Regions from separate parts of the Streptomyces flavofungini genome, predicted to be linked through region 1. Evidence: riboswitches for the same ligand, from Rfam matches in the RefSeq annotation. Region 1 holds a riboswitch; each other region holds the start of a gene.
The links. A riboswitch is a leader RNA that binds a small molecule or an ion and turns the genes downstream of it on or off. The one in region 1 is predicted to bind cyclic di-AMP.
Positions count from the first base shown of each region.

Region 2: it holds a riboswitch for cyclic di-AMP, as region 1 does, so the genes downstream of both, QUY26_RS23640 (transglycosylase family protein) here and QUY26_RS20960 (M23 family metallopeptidase) in region 1, are expected to answer to the same signal.
Region 3: it holds a riboswitch for cyclic di-AMP, as region 1 does, so the genes downstream of both, QUY26_RS09215 (M23 family metallopeptidase) here and QUY26_RS20960 (M23 family metallopeptidase) in region 1, are expected to answer to the same signal.

Region 1 covers NZ_CP128846.1:4,969,530-4,973,801, reverse strand. The annotation lists gene QUY26_RS20970 (PrsW family intramembrane metalloprotease) at 1-382, shown strand, start outside; gene QUY26_RS20965 (aldo/keto reductase) at 411-1,355, opposite strand; gene QUY26_RS20960 (M23 family metallopeptidase) at 1,511-2,608, opposite strand; cyclic di-AMP (ydaO/yuaA leader) riboswitch at 2,620-2,755, opposite strand; gene QUY26_RS20955 (PP2C family protein-serine/threonine phosphatase) at 2,986-4,011, opposite strand.
Region 2 covers NZ_CP128846.1:5,569,595-5,573,866, forward strand. The annotation lists gene QUY26_RS23630 (cytochrome P450 family protein) at 1-11, shown strand, start outside; gene QUY26_RS23635 (transglycosylase family protein) at 179-1,255, shown strand; cyclic di-AMP (ydaO/yuaA leader) riboswitch at 1,459-1,642, shown strand; gene QUY26_RS23640 (transglycosylase family protein) at 1,647-2,372, shown strand; gene eno (phosphopyruvate hydratase) at 2,772-4,058, shown strand; gene QUY26_RS23650 (FtsB family cell division protein) at 4,143-4,272, shown strand, end outside.
Region 3 covers NZ_CP128846.1:2,374,541-2,378,812, reverse strand. The annotation lists gene QUY26_RS09225 (M16 family metallopeptidase) at 1-814, shown strand, start outside; gene QUY26_RS09220 (M16 family metallopeptidase) at 811-2,196, shown strand; cyclic di-AMP (ydaO/yuaA leader) riboswitch at 2,493-2,653, shown strand; gene QUY26_RS09215 (M23 family metallopeptidase) at 2,667-3,494, shown strand; gene QUY26_RS09210 (GntR family transcriptional regulator) at 3,729-4,272, shown strand, end outside.

The DNA.
Region 1 (4,272 bases):
CCGCGACTACGCCACGCACCACCTGGGCAGGCCGGGCGGGCGGACCGTCGTCGCGTACGAGACGTACGCGACGACCCTCGCGGTGCTGCGGCACCGGGCCGGCCGGGGCCGGGCCCGCGCCGACTTCGCCGTCCGGGAGCGGGAGCTGCTGGACGCGCTGTGGGAGCGCCGCGAGGTGGTCCGCCCGGCGCTGGCGTACGCGGCACGGGTGATGGCACCGGTCGTGGTGCCGCTGCCGTACACGGCCTACGGCCCCCCGCACCTGCCGTACCCGGCGTACGGCCCCCCGCACCACCCCCGCGCCGCACCCCCCGCCCCGCACGCGTCACCGAACCTCGCGCACGGCCCCGCCTACCCCTCGTACAACCCCTACCGCACCTGACGCACGACCCGGCGCGCGCCGGGGCCGCTCACGCCGACGCGGCGGTGAGGCGGGCCACCTCGTCCTCGGTCAGGTCGAGGTCGGCGACGTCGAGGAGCGCGGGGAGCTGGTCGACCGTGCGCGCGGAGGCGAGCGGCGCCGCCACCGTGGGCTGGGCGGCGAGCCAGGCCAGGGCGACCGTCGCGTGCTGGGCGCCGCGCTCCTCGGCTATCGCGTCGAGGGCGGCGAGGACGCGCTGCCCGCGCTCGGTCTCCAGGTGCGCGCCCGCGCTGCCCGCCCGCGCGCTGTCGACCTCGGCGCCGGGGCGGTACTTGCCGGTCAGGAAGCCGGAGGCGAGCGAGTAGTACGGGATGGCGGCGAGGCCGGAGCGGGACGCGACCTCCTGGAGGGGGCCCTCGTAGGTGTCGCGGGAGACCAGGTTGTAGTGCGGCTGGAGCGCGACGTAGCGCACCAGGCCCTCGCGGTCGGAGAAGTCCAGGGACTCCTGGAGGCGTTCGGCGCTGATGTTGGACGCGGCGATCGCCCGGACCTTGCCGGAGCGCACCAGTTCGTCGAGGGCGGTGAGGAACTCCTCGACCGGCACGGACGGGTCGTCGTAGTGGGTGTAGTAGAGGTCGATGTAGTCGGTGCCGAGGCGGCGCAGCGACTCCTCGACGCCGGACTTGATGGTGTTCGCCGCGAGGCCCTGGTAGTCGGGGTGGGCGCCGACCTTGGTGGCGATGACGACGTCGGAGCGGTTGCCGCGCGCGGCGAGCCAGCGGCCGAGGACGGTCTCGGACTCGCCGCCCTTGTTGCCGGGCGCCCAGGCCGAGTAGACGTCGGCGGTGTCGACGAAGTTGCCGCCCGCGGCCGTGTAGGCGTCGAGGACGGCGAAGGACTGCGCCTCGTCCGCGGTCCAGCCGAAGACGTTGCCGCCGAGGGCGAGGGGGAAGACTTCGAGGTCGGAGGAGCCCAGGGGGCGGAGTGTGGTCATAAGGGGCTCAACATCCGTACCGGGGAACGAATTCCGTGTGTGGCTCACGGAAATCTGCGGCACGGTTCCGGGGGCCGGGTGCGGCCCGCGCGGACACCGACCGGCAGCCCTGGCGTCGGGGGGTCGTCGCCAGGACCGCCGGAGCCGGTGGGGTGTTACGGGTTGAGGCCCTTGCCCTGCAGCCAGGCGAGCGGGTCGATGTTGGCGCCGCCGCTGGTGTGGACCTCCATGTGGAGGTGCGGCCCGGTGACGTTGCCGGTCGCGCCGACGCGGCCGATGACCTCGCCCGTGGTGACCTTCTGGCCGACGCTGACGCTCATCGAGGACTGGTGGCAGTACCAGATCTCGGTGCCGTCCTTGAGTTCGAGCACCGTGCGGTAGCCGTACGAACCCGACCAGCCGGCCGACTTGATGGTGCCCGTGTGCACGGCCTTGAGGGGCGTGCCGGTGGGGGCGGCGAAGTCAAGGCCGGTGTGCTGGCCGGAGGACCACATGGAACCGGAGTCGCCGAAGTGCGAGGTGAGGGTGTACGAGGAGGTGGGCAGCGAGAAGCTCTTGGCGAGCTTGGCGAGGCGCTCCGCCTCGGCCTTCTTGCGCGCGGCCTCTTCCTTCTTGCGCTTCTCCTCGGCGGCCTTGGCCTTCGCGGCCGCCTGCGCCTTGTCCTGCTGGGCCGCGGCCTGCTCGGCGGCCTTCTTCACGGCGGCGTCCTCGGCCGCGATGCGCTGGGCGTCGTCCGCCTGGTGCTGCTGGTTCTCGGCCTGCTGCATGATGCGGGCGCGCAGGGCCTCGCCCGCGCCGGTGGTGCCGCGTTCGGCGTCGGCGGTGGTGACGCCCGCGGAGCTGAGCGGGGCCGCGACGGTGGAGGTGTCGGCGCCGCCGTCGGAGTCGTCGGCTATCAGGGAGCCCACGCCCGGCAGGGACTTGGCCTCGGGGAGCTGGTCGGTGACCGCCGACATGTCCGGCATGGCGATGGAGACCGGCGGCTTGCCGCCCTGCGCGGTGGCGATGCCGCCCGCGCCCACGGCCGCGATGACGCCGACGCCGAGGACGGTGGAGCTGCGCGCGAGTCCGCCGCCGCCCTTCTTGTGGACCCGGTGCCGGCCGCGCACGGGGCGGATGGACTCCGCGGTGGGGTTCCACTCCTCCCACGACTCCTGGGGGGCGTACGCGGCGAACCCCGGGGAACCGTCAGGTCCTTCGGCGGAGTCGTTCGGTACGTAGAGCGCTTCGGGGGCAGGCCGGTTGGACGCCACTGGGGCGCACTCCTTTCCTTCCTTCTCGCCTACCGGGTTAGCTGACGGGTTCGGAGCAGGAAGGTCTCCTACGGGCATGGTGCGTGCCCGATTCACCCCAATGTGGTGGTTCCCCGGCTCCCTTGCGGGATTAGGCGCGTGCGCACGGAGCCGACTGGAGTGTCGGCTGGGACGACCGCGCTGCGTTATCGAACGTTAATAGACAGCGGTGCCGTATTCCAAGCCGTTCCGACTGATCGTTAACGCTTACGCTACGAACACAAGGGACATCAGCGGCTGGAGTAGGGCGAGTTGCGCGGAGGCCATGACGCACCGCAGCGTTCTGGATCTCCACGGCTTGCTGACATCACGTCAATCGCGCTGCGCTGGGGTGCCCTTCAGTCACCGACCGTCACCGGGCGGCGTACGGCGAGCATCGCCAGGTCGTCGGTGGCGCCGCCCCCGGTGTGGCGGCGGACCTCCTCGACGAGGGTCGCGAGCAGCGAGTCGGGGCCCGCGGGGCCCGGGAAGATCCGGCCGCCGAGCCGGGCGGCGGGGACGTAGAACTCGCCGTCCTGGTCCCGGGCCTCGGAGAGCCCGTCGGTGTAGAGCAGCAGTGTGGCCCCCGGCGGGAACGGACTCCGGTCCGCGCGGTCCGGCCAGGTGCCGAGTTCGCCCATGCCGAGCGGCAGCGCGGGCTCGGACGGCGAGAGCACGCACAGCCGCCCGTCGGCGCACAGCATCAGCGGCTCGGGGTGGCCGCGGTTGAGGATCCGTACGGTGCCCTCGTCGCCGCGCGGGATCTCCACGAGGACCGCCGTGGTGAACCCCTCGAAGGCGTCGAGCCCGTCGCGCCGCATCCCCTCCCGCGCGAGGGCACGCTCCAGACGCTGCGCCACCGCCTCCAGCGTGGCCTCCTGCTCGGCGGCCTCCCGGAAGGCGCCGATGACGACGGCGACGGCGGCCACCGCGCCCATCCCCTTGCCCCGTACGTCACCGACGACGAGCCGCACCCCGTGCGGGGTGTCCTGCACCGCGTACAGGTCCCCGCCGATGAACGCGTCCGCCTCCGCGGCCTCGTACCGCGCGGCGATGTCCAGGCCGCCGATCCGCGGGTCGGGCTGCGGCAGGACCGCGCGCTGGGCGGCCTCGGCGATGGAGCGGGCGGAGGCCAGGCGGGCGTCGCCGCGGCGGACGACCCGGTTGATGACGACGGCCAGCGCGCCGACGGTCAGCATCGTCAGGAACTCGGTGGTGACCTCTACGTCGGTGCCGCCGACGCGGTCGCTCAGGCGCAGCACGAGCACGGCGGCACAGGACACGGCGGCGACCGCGACGGTGGTCCGCAGCCGGAAGAACGGGGCGGTGATCAGGGGTGCCGCGGCGAACAGCGGGGACGCGGTGAACTCGGGCGGCGTGATCATGTCGAAGCAGATCCCGGCGACGAGGAGGAGCGGGGGCAGCGCGCGGACGAGGGCCCGCTCGCGGGGCAGGGTGCGGGTGGGGCCGACGGGGGCGACGGTCGGCTGGGGGCGGCGTGCCTTGCGGGGGCGGGAGCGGGAGCGGGGACGGGCGCGACCTGAGCCGCCGGACTCACCGCCCCCGGTCCCCGGGCCGCCCTGCGCACCGTCCGGCCCCCCACCACGCACAGCAACCACCACCACTCCACTCCACCGCATCAGCGC
Region 2 (4,272 bases), 600 kb from region 1:
CCGGCCACTGACGGCCGCCCGACGTGTGACTGACGTACAGTCAAGACTGTGACTTTCACGTGATCTGCGCTGCATCGACTTGTGACTGACGTTCGAGTGCGGCTACGTTCACGACGGCTCGGCACCCCTCGGCACCACGTGTCGCAGCTGTTCTTGTCGTCGCTCGAAAGGCACGTGCATGCTCTCCGGCCAAGGCCGTCACCGCCGTCCCCGCCAGGCCCCGGCGATCGTCGTCGCGGCGGGCGTCACCGGATCCGCCATCGCCATCCCGCTGCTCGGCGCCACGGGTGCGCACGCGGCTGACGCCACGACGTGGGACAAGGTCGCGGAGTGCGAGAGCGGCGGCGCGTGGAGCGCCAAGGGCGAGGGGTACTACGGCGGTCTGCAGCTGACGCAGGAGACCTGGGAGAGCTACGGCGGCCTCGCCTACGCGCCGAGTGCCGACCAGGCGAGCCGCTCCCAGCAGATCGCCGTCGCCGACAAGGTCCTCGCCGACCAGGGACCCTCCGCGTGGCCGAACTGCGGCCCGGCCGCGGGCCTCAGCAAGGGCGGCGCGGCCGCCGACGTCGACCCGGGCCTGCCGCCCGCGCCGTCGAAGCCCGCGGAGCCGTCCGGCGACGCCGAGGACTCCCAGGGCGACGGGAAGGGCTCCGAGGACGGCGAGAAGGCCGACGGGGCCGACAAGGGCGCCGAGGACTCCGCCGACGCGAGCGACAAGGGCGACAAGGGCGACAGGGGAAGCACCGGCAAGCACCGCAAGCCCGACAGCGGCGGCTCGGCCGACGAGAGTGACGAACGCGACAAGGCCGGACGGAAGGGCGAGAAGGGCGCGGCGGACGGCAAGTCCGGCGACCGCGACAGCACTTCGCCCGACGCCGAGTCCGACCCGGGCCGTGAGCCCTCGGGCGCCGACGAGTCCGCGGAGGGCTCGGAGGGCTCGCCGTCCGGCCGGCATCGCGGCTCCAGCGCCGACGAGGGCGACGGGGTGCAGAAGGGCGGCGCGGGCTCCGCGGGCCGCCACGCGTCGCGTGGTGAAGGACGCGACGCACGCGACGCCGCCGACCCCGCGGACACCTACACGGTCCGCTCCGGCGACAACCTCTCGCAGATCGCCGACCGGCACGACCTTGACGGCGGCTGGACCACTCTCTACGCCGAGAACAAGCGGACCGTCGGCGGTGACCCGGATCTCATCCTCCCCGGTCAGCGACTTGACCTGAGGGAGCGCCAGGCCGCCGAAGCGGACCGGAAGTAGGCATACCGGGGCGGAAGTTGACCGGCGGTTCGGGGTGAATGTCCGATTTAAAGACGGTGAGAGGCAAGTGAGAGATGGGTCTCAGAAGCCCTGATCGTCTTTGAAATTCCGGTGATTGCCTGTCTACGGTCGTGACCGCTCGCCACAGCGGGCCCCGCCGGTCGGTACGCCGAATCCTGCCAACGGCCGGACGGGAACAGTCGTCGCTTCGAGCGCCGAAGGCAGGAGCGGGGGACCCAAGGTAAGCGCCGGGCCCACGCGTTGAACGGCCAGTGGCCGAGCGACGCGCAGGACCGGCTAGGGGTGAAGTCGTACGGAAGCCGTACGGCCGGGCACTCACCCGCCCGAACCCGACAGCTCACCTCGCAGGCGTCGGTGAGGGGATCAATCCATGCTGCTTTCCGGCAAGGGCAAGCACCGTCGTCCGTCCAAGGCCACCCGCGCGGCCACCGTCGTCGGTGTCACCGGCGCCGCCGTCGCCGCGCCGCTGATGGCCGCCGGCACCGCGAACGCCGCCACCGTCGACCAGTGGGACCGGGTCGCCCAGTGCGAGTCCGGCGGCAACTGGTCCATCAACACCGGCAACGGCTACTACGGCGGCGTGCAGTTCTCCGCCTCCACCTGGGCCGCTTACGGCGGTACGAAGTACGCGGCCACCGCTGACAAGGCCTCCAAGGCCCAGCAGATCGAGATCGCCGAGAAGGTCCTCGCGGGCCAGGGCAAGGGTGCCTGGCCGAGCTGTGGCGTGGGCCTCACCAACGCCCCGTACAACGGCGGCGGTGCCGAGAAGCCGCAGCAGCAGGCCAAGCCCCAGCAGCAGGCCAAGCCCCAGCAGCAGCCGCAGCAGCAGGCTCAGCCGCAGCAGCAGGCCAAGCCGCAGCCGAAGCCGCAGCAGGCCGCCCCGCAGACCGAGTCGAAGAAGACCGTCCAGACCCCGACCGGCAAGGTCGTGAAGAAGGGCGACGGCGAGTACAAGGTCAAGACGGGCGACACCCTGTCCAAGATCGCCGACGAGCACGACGTCAAGGGCGGCTGGCACAAGGTGTACAAGCTCAACGGCGACATCATCTCCGACGCCGACATGATCTACCCGGGCCAGCAGCTGCACCTCAGCTGAGCCTGAGCCCGACCCGCGCCCTGTCCGGTCCGTCCGGCCAGGGCCCCCGCTCCGCCCCGCGGAGCACCCCCGTCCCCACGGGTCTTTCTCGCCCCGGTGCGCGTACGCACCGGGGCGAGGTGCTGTCCGGGGCGGCCCCGCCGGTCCCGGAGCGGGCCGAGGCCGTCCCCGAGTACGCCCAGGGCGAAGCTACCGGCCGGTAAGAGCCTGTGGTTCCGTCCTGATTCCCAGGGAATTGGCCCGATGGCCGTCCCACGGGGCGGGCGGTCGGCTGGCCGAAGCTCCCGGGCCCGTTAGGCTCAGGAGACGCAGGGCCGATGAAGACCATGCAAGCCATGCGCAAGCCCGCGCCCCCAGTGGTGCACGCCATGCGCCCCTAGCGTCACATCCCAGAAGGAGATGCTCGTGCCGTCCATCGACGTCGTCGTAGCCCGGGAAATCCTGGACTCCCGAGGCAACCCCACGGTCGAGGTCGAGGTCGGCCTCGACGACGGGTCCACCGGCCGCGCCGCGGTCCCGTCCGGCGCCTCCACCGGTGCCTTCGAGGCCATCGAACTGCGTGACGGAGACGCCAACCGCTACGGCGGCAAGGGTGTCGAGAAGGCCGTCCTCGCCGTCATCGAGCAGATCGGCCCGGAGCTCGTCGGCTACGACGCCACCGAGCAGCGCCTGATCGACCAGGCGATGTTCGACCTCGACGCCACCGACAACAAGGGCTCGCTCGGCGCCAACGCCATCCTCGGCGTCTCCCTCGCCGTCGCCCACGCCGCCTCCGAGGCGAGCGACCTGCCGCTCTTCCGTTACCTGGGCGGCCCGAACGCGCACCTGCTGCCCGTTCCGATGATGAACATCCTGAACGGCGGGTCCCACGCGGACTCCAACGTCGACATCCAGGAGTTCATGATCGCCCCGATCGGCGCGGAGTCCTTCTCCGAGGCGCTGCGCTGGGGCGCCGAGGTCTACCACACGCTGAAGAAGGTCCTGAAGACCAAGGGTCTGTCGACCGGCCTCGGCGACGAGGGCGGCTTCGCCCCGAACCTGGAGTCGAACCGCGCCGCCCTCGACCTCATCGTCGAGGCCATCAAGCAGGCCGGTTACGTCCCCGGCGAGCAGATCGCGCTCGCGCTCGACGTCGCCGCGTCGGAGTTCTACAAGGACGGCACGTACGAGTTCGAGGGCAAGTCCCGCTCGGCCGCCGAGATGACCGAGTACTACGCCGAGCTCGTCGAGGCCTACCCGCTCGTGTCCATCGAGGACCCGCTGTTCGAGGACGACTGGGCGGGCTGGAAGGTCATCACCGACAAGCTGGGCGACAAGGTCCAGATCGTCGGCGACGACCTCTTCGTCACCAACCCCGAGCGCCTGGCCCGCGGCATCGAGGAGGGCTCCGCCAACGCCCTCCTGGTCAAGGTCAACCAGATCGGCTCCCTGACCGAGACCCTGGACGCCGTCGAGCTGGCCCAGCGCAACGGCTTCAAGTGCATGATGTCGCACCGCTCCGGCGAGACCGAGGACGTCACCATCGCCGACCTCGCCGTCGCCGTGAACTGCGGCCAGATCAAGACCGGCGCCCCGGCCCGCTCGGACCGCGTCGCCAAGTACAACCAGCTCCTTCGCATCGAGGAGATCCTCGACGACGCGGCGGTGTACGCGGGCCGCTCGGCGTTCCCGCGCTTCAAGGGCTGAGCCCTAGCCAGTCGTACGTACGTCCCCGTACTCGGTCCCGTACCGTGTGCGGGGACGTACGCGCGTACTGGGGAGGCGAGACACATGGCCGGGAAAGTCCGGGACAAGGACCGGTTCTCCACGGCGACCCGGCTGCGGCTGCTCGGCGAGCAGACCGCCGAGCGCGTCTACCGCTCGCAGACCAAGCGCCAGGCCCGCCGCTCCCGGCTCACGG
Region 3 (4,272 bases), 2.6 Mb from region 1:
CGAGGACGCGCGGGAGTTCTTCCGTACGTACTACGCGCCCAACAACGCGGTCCTCTCGGTCGTCGGCGACATCGACCCCGAGCAGACGCTCGCCTGGGTCGAGAAGTACTTCGGCTCCATCCCCTCGCACGACGGCAAGCAGCCCCCGCGCGACGGCTCGCTGCCCGAGCGCATCGGCAAGGAGCTGCGCGAGGTCGTCGAGGAGGAGGTCCCCGCGCGCGCCCTGATGGCCGCCTACCGCCTCCCGGAGGACGGCACGCGCGCGTGCGACGCGGCCGACCTGGCGCTCACGGTCCTCGGCAGCGGCGAGTCCTCGCGCCTGTACAACCGCCTCGTGCGCCGTGACCGCACCGCGGTCACCGCCGGCTTCGGGCTGCTGCGCCTCGCCGGCGCGCCCTCCCTCGGCTGGCTCGACGTGAAGACGTCCGGCGACGTGGAGGTCCCCGTCATCGAGGCCGCCGTCGACGAGGAGCTGGCCCGGTTCGCCGCGGAGGGCCCCACGCCGGAGGAGATGGAGCGCGCCCAGGCCCAGTTGGAGCGCGAGTGGCTGGACCGGCTGGGCACGGTCGCGGGCCGCGCCGACGAACTGTGCCGGTACGCCGTCCTGTTCGGCGACCCCCAGCTCGCCCTCACCGCCGTCCAGCGCGTCCTCGACATCACCGCCGAGGAGGTCCAGGAGGTCGCCAAGGCCCGCCTGCGCCCCGACAACCGCGCGGTGCTCGTGTACGAACCCATCGCTCCCCAGGACGCGGACGACACCGGCCCCGAAGGCGCCGCCGGCACCGACGAGGAAGACGAGGAGACGGCGAAGTGACCGAGGCCGCAACGATGCAGTTCCACCCGCAGCCCCAGGCGGGCAGCGCCAGGCCCTGGGCCTTCCCCGCCCCCGAGCGCGGCGCGCTCGGCAACGGCCTGACCGTGCTGCGCTGCGACCGCCCCGGCCAGCAGCTCGTCGCCGTGGAGATCCACCTCGACGCCCCCTTGGACGCCGAGCCGAAGGGCCTGGACGGCGTCGCCACGATCATGGCGAGGGCCTTCTCCGAAGGCACCGACAAGCACTCCGCCGAGGAGTTCGCCGCCGAGCTCGACCGCTGTGGTGCCACCCTCGACGCGCACGCGGACCACCCCGGTGTCCGGGTCTCCCTGGAAGTGCCCGTCTCCCGGCTGCCCAAGGCGCTCGGCCTGCTCGCCGACGCCCTGCGGGCGCCCGCGTTCGCCGACAGCGAGGTCGAGCGCCTGGTCCGCAACCGCCTGGACGAGATCCCGCACGAGGCCGCCAACCCGGCACGCCGCGCCGCCAAGGAACTCTCCAAGGAGCTCTTCCCGGCCTCCGCGCGCATGTCGCGGCCGCGCCAGGGCACGGAGGAGACGGTCTCGGCCATCGACTCGGCGGCCGTACGCGCCTTCTACGAGAGGCACGTCCGTCCCGCCACGGCCACCGCCGTGATCGTCGGCGACCTCACCGGCATCGACCTGGACGCCGTCCTCGCCGACACCCTCGGCGCCTGGACCGGCGGGGCGGCCGAGCCGCGCCCGGTGCCCCCGGTGACCGCCGACGACCGGGGCCGCGTCGTCATCGTGGACCGCCCCGGCGCCGTCCAGACGCAGCTGCTCATCGGCCGGGTGGGCCCGGACCGGCACGACCGCGTGTGGGCCGCTCAGGTCCTCGGCACGTACTGCCTGGGCGGCACCCTCACCTCGCGCCTGGACCGCGTCCTGCGCGAGGAGAAGGGCTACACCTACGGAGTGCGCGCCTTCGCCCAGGTCCTGCGCTCCGCCCCGGACGGAACGGGCGCCGCGATGCTCGCCATCAGCGGCTCCGTGGACACCCCCAACACGGGCCCGGCCCTCGACGACCTGTGGAAGGTCCTGCGCACACTCGCCGCGGAGGGCCTGACGGACCCCGAGCGCGATGTCGCCGTGCAGAACCTCGTCGGCGTCGCCCCGCTGAAGTACGAGACGGCGGCGGCCGTCGCCGCCACCCTCGCCGACCAGGTCGAGCAGAACCTGCCGGACGACTTCCAGGCCCACCTGTACCGCCAGTTGGCGCAGACGGGCACCGTGGAGGCCACCGCGGCCGTCGTGAGCGCCTTCCCGGAGGACCGCCTGGTGACGGTCCTCGTGGGCGACGCCGCGCAGATCGAGGAGCCCGTCAAGGCGCTCGGCATCGGTGAAGTGACGGTGGTCACCGGCTGATTGCCGGGACGGACGGCGGGGACGGGGTGTGAACCGGCGGTGCCGGACCGGCGGCGGCGAGCCGCTGTCGTAAAGCCGGACATAGCGTCATCAATGCCTCGTAAGAACAGGGACCCCAGTGGCTCAGGAAGCCGCTGGGGTCCCTGCATGCCGCCATATGTCCGAATTGGCATGGAGGTTGCTCGTCTGCGCTGTGGCGTGCGCTACAAAAGGCCTGATTCGTTTGTCGATTGAAAGATGAGACGTTTAGCGTCGGTCCGGCTGTCCGTCAGGCAGTAAGCCGCGCCCGCGGCACCGGACAGTCATCGCCGAGTCCCCGTACGGCGCGAGCCAGGGGAGCCGGGGACCCACACGTCCCTGGGGTGAATCGGACCCCTTGCCGCGAGGCGAGGAGCCCGTAGGAGACCTTCCTGCTCCGAACCCGTCAGCTAACCCGGTAGGCGAGAAGGAAGGAAAGGATCAGCCGCTTCATGGCGTTCACCCGCCCGACCGGCAAGCACCGCCGTCCGAGCCGCATCTCGCGCACGACCGCAAGCGCCGCGGGCGTCGCCGCGCTCACCACCACCGGGGTCATCTCGGGCCTGGCCGCTCCGGCCCTCGCCGCCGAAGGCAGCTCCGCGGAGTACGCGCACACCGGCCTCACCCAGTCCGTCTCCGTCGGGGACTCCCTGGCCGACGAGGTCGACGCCCAGGCCGCGGCCCAGAAGCACGCCGCCGCCGAGGCCGCCGCCCAGAAGAAGGCCGAGGCCGAGGCCCGCGCCCAGGCCGCCGAGGCCAAGCGCAAGGCCGCCGAGGCGAAGCGGAAGGCCGAGGCCGCCGCGAAGGTGAAGGCCAAGAAGGAGCGCGAGGCCAAGGAGCGCGCCGCCCGCGAGGCCGAGCGCAAGCGCCTCGGCTCCTACGTCGCGCCGATCGAGGGCGGCTACGTCTCCACCGGCTACAAGACCGGCGGCGCCATGTGGTCCTCCGGCAGCCACACCGGCGTCGACTTCCACGCCGCGTCCGGCACCCAGGTCCAGGCGGTCGCCGCGGGCACCGTCGTCGAGGCCGGCTGGGGCGGCGCCTACGGCAACAACGTCGTGATCCGCCACAACGACGGCACGTACACGCAGTACGGCCACATGTCGTCCCTCAGCGTCACCGTCGGCCAGGCGGTCACCCCGGGCCAGCAGATCGGCCTCTCCGGCTCGACAGGCAACTCCAGCGGCCCGCACCTGCACTTCGAGGCCCGCACCGGCGCCGACTACGGCTCCGACATCGACCCCGTGGCGTACCTCCGCTCGCACGGCGTCAACGTCTGAATCCTGATGCCGGGGAACCTCCCGGACGTAGGAAAGCCCCGGCTCACCGAGCCGGGGCTTTCCTGTGCATGTGCGCCCCTTTGGCCAAAAGATATCCATGGATTCCGCCCTCCCGTCGGAAAACCCGGCCTTCTGCAATAGAGTTCATGGCGGCAGGCTCGATGGAGTCGTTGAACGAGCGCCATTCGACGCGTCGGCCGACGCGTTTCGCGGGCATTTAAACGGAGGTCCGTCATGCGCATTCCCGCGCACTCGGTATGCACGGCCATCCGGGACGACATCGTCTCCGGTGTCTACGAACGCGGCACGCGCCTCACCGAGGAACTGCTCGCCCGCCGCTACGGCGTCTCCCGCGTCCCCGTGCGCGAGGCGCTGCGCACGCTGGAGGCCGAGGGCTTCGTCGTCACCCGCAGGCACGCGGGCGCCTGCGTCGCCGAGCCCACCGAGCAGGACGCCGCCGACCTCCTGGAGATCCGCGCGCTCCTGGAGCCCCTGGCGGCCGCCCGCGCCGCCCAGCGCCGCACCGACGCCCATCTGAAGGTCCTGCGCGGGCTCGTCCGGCTCGGCAAGGAACGCGCCCGGCGCGGCGGCTCCGAGGACCTCCGCTCGCTCGACGGCTGGTTCCACGAGACGCTCACACAGGCCTCGTCGAGCCCCAGTCTGATCGCCCTGCTCACCCAGCTCCGCCACAAGATCGCCTGGATGTACGTCGCGGAGCCCCAGGCCGCCCCCGCGCAGACCTGGTCGGAGCGCGCCGCCGTCGTCGACGCCGTGGCCC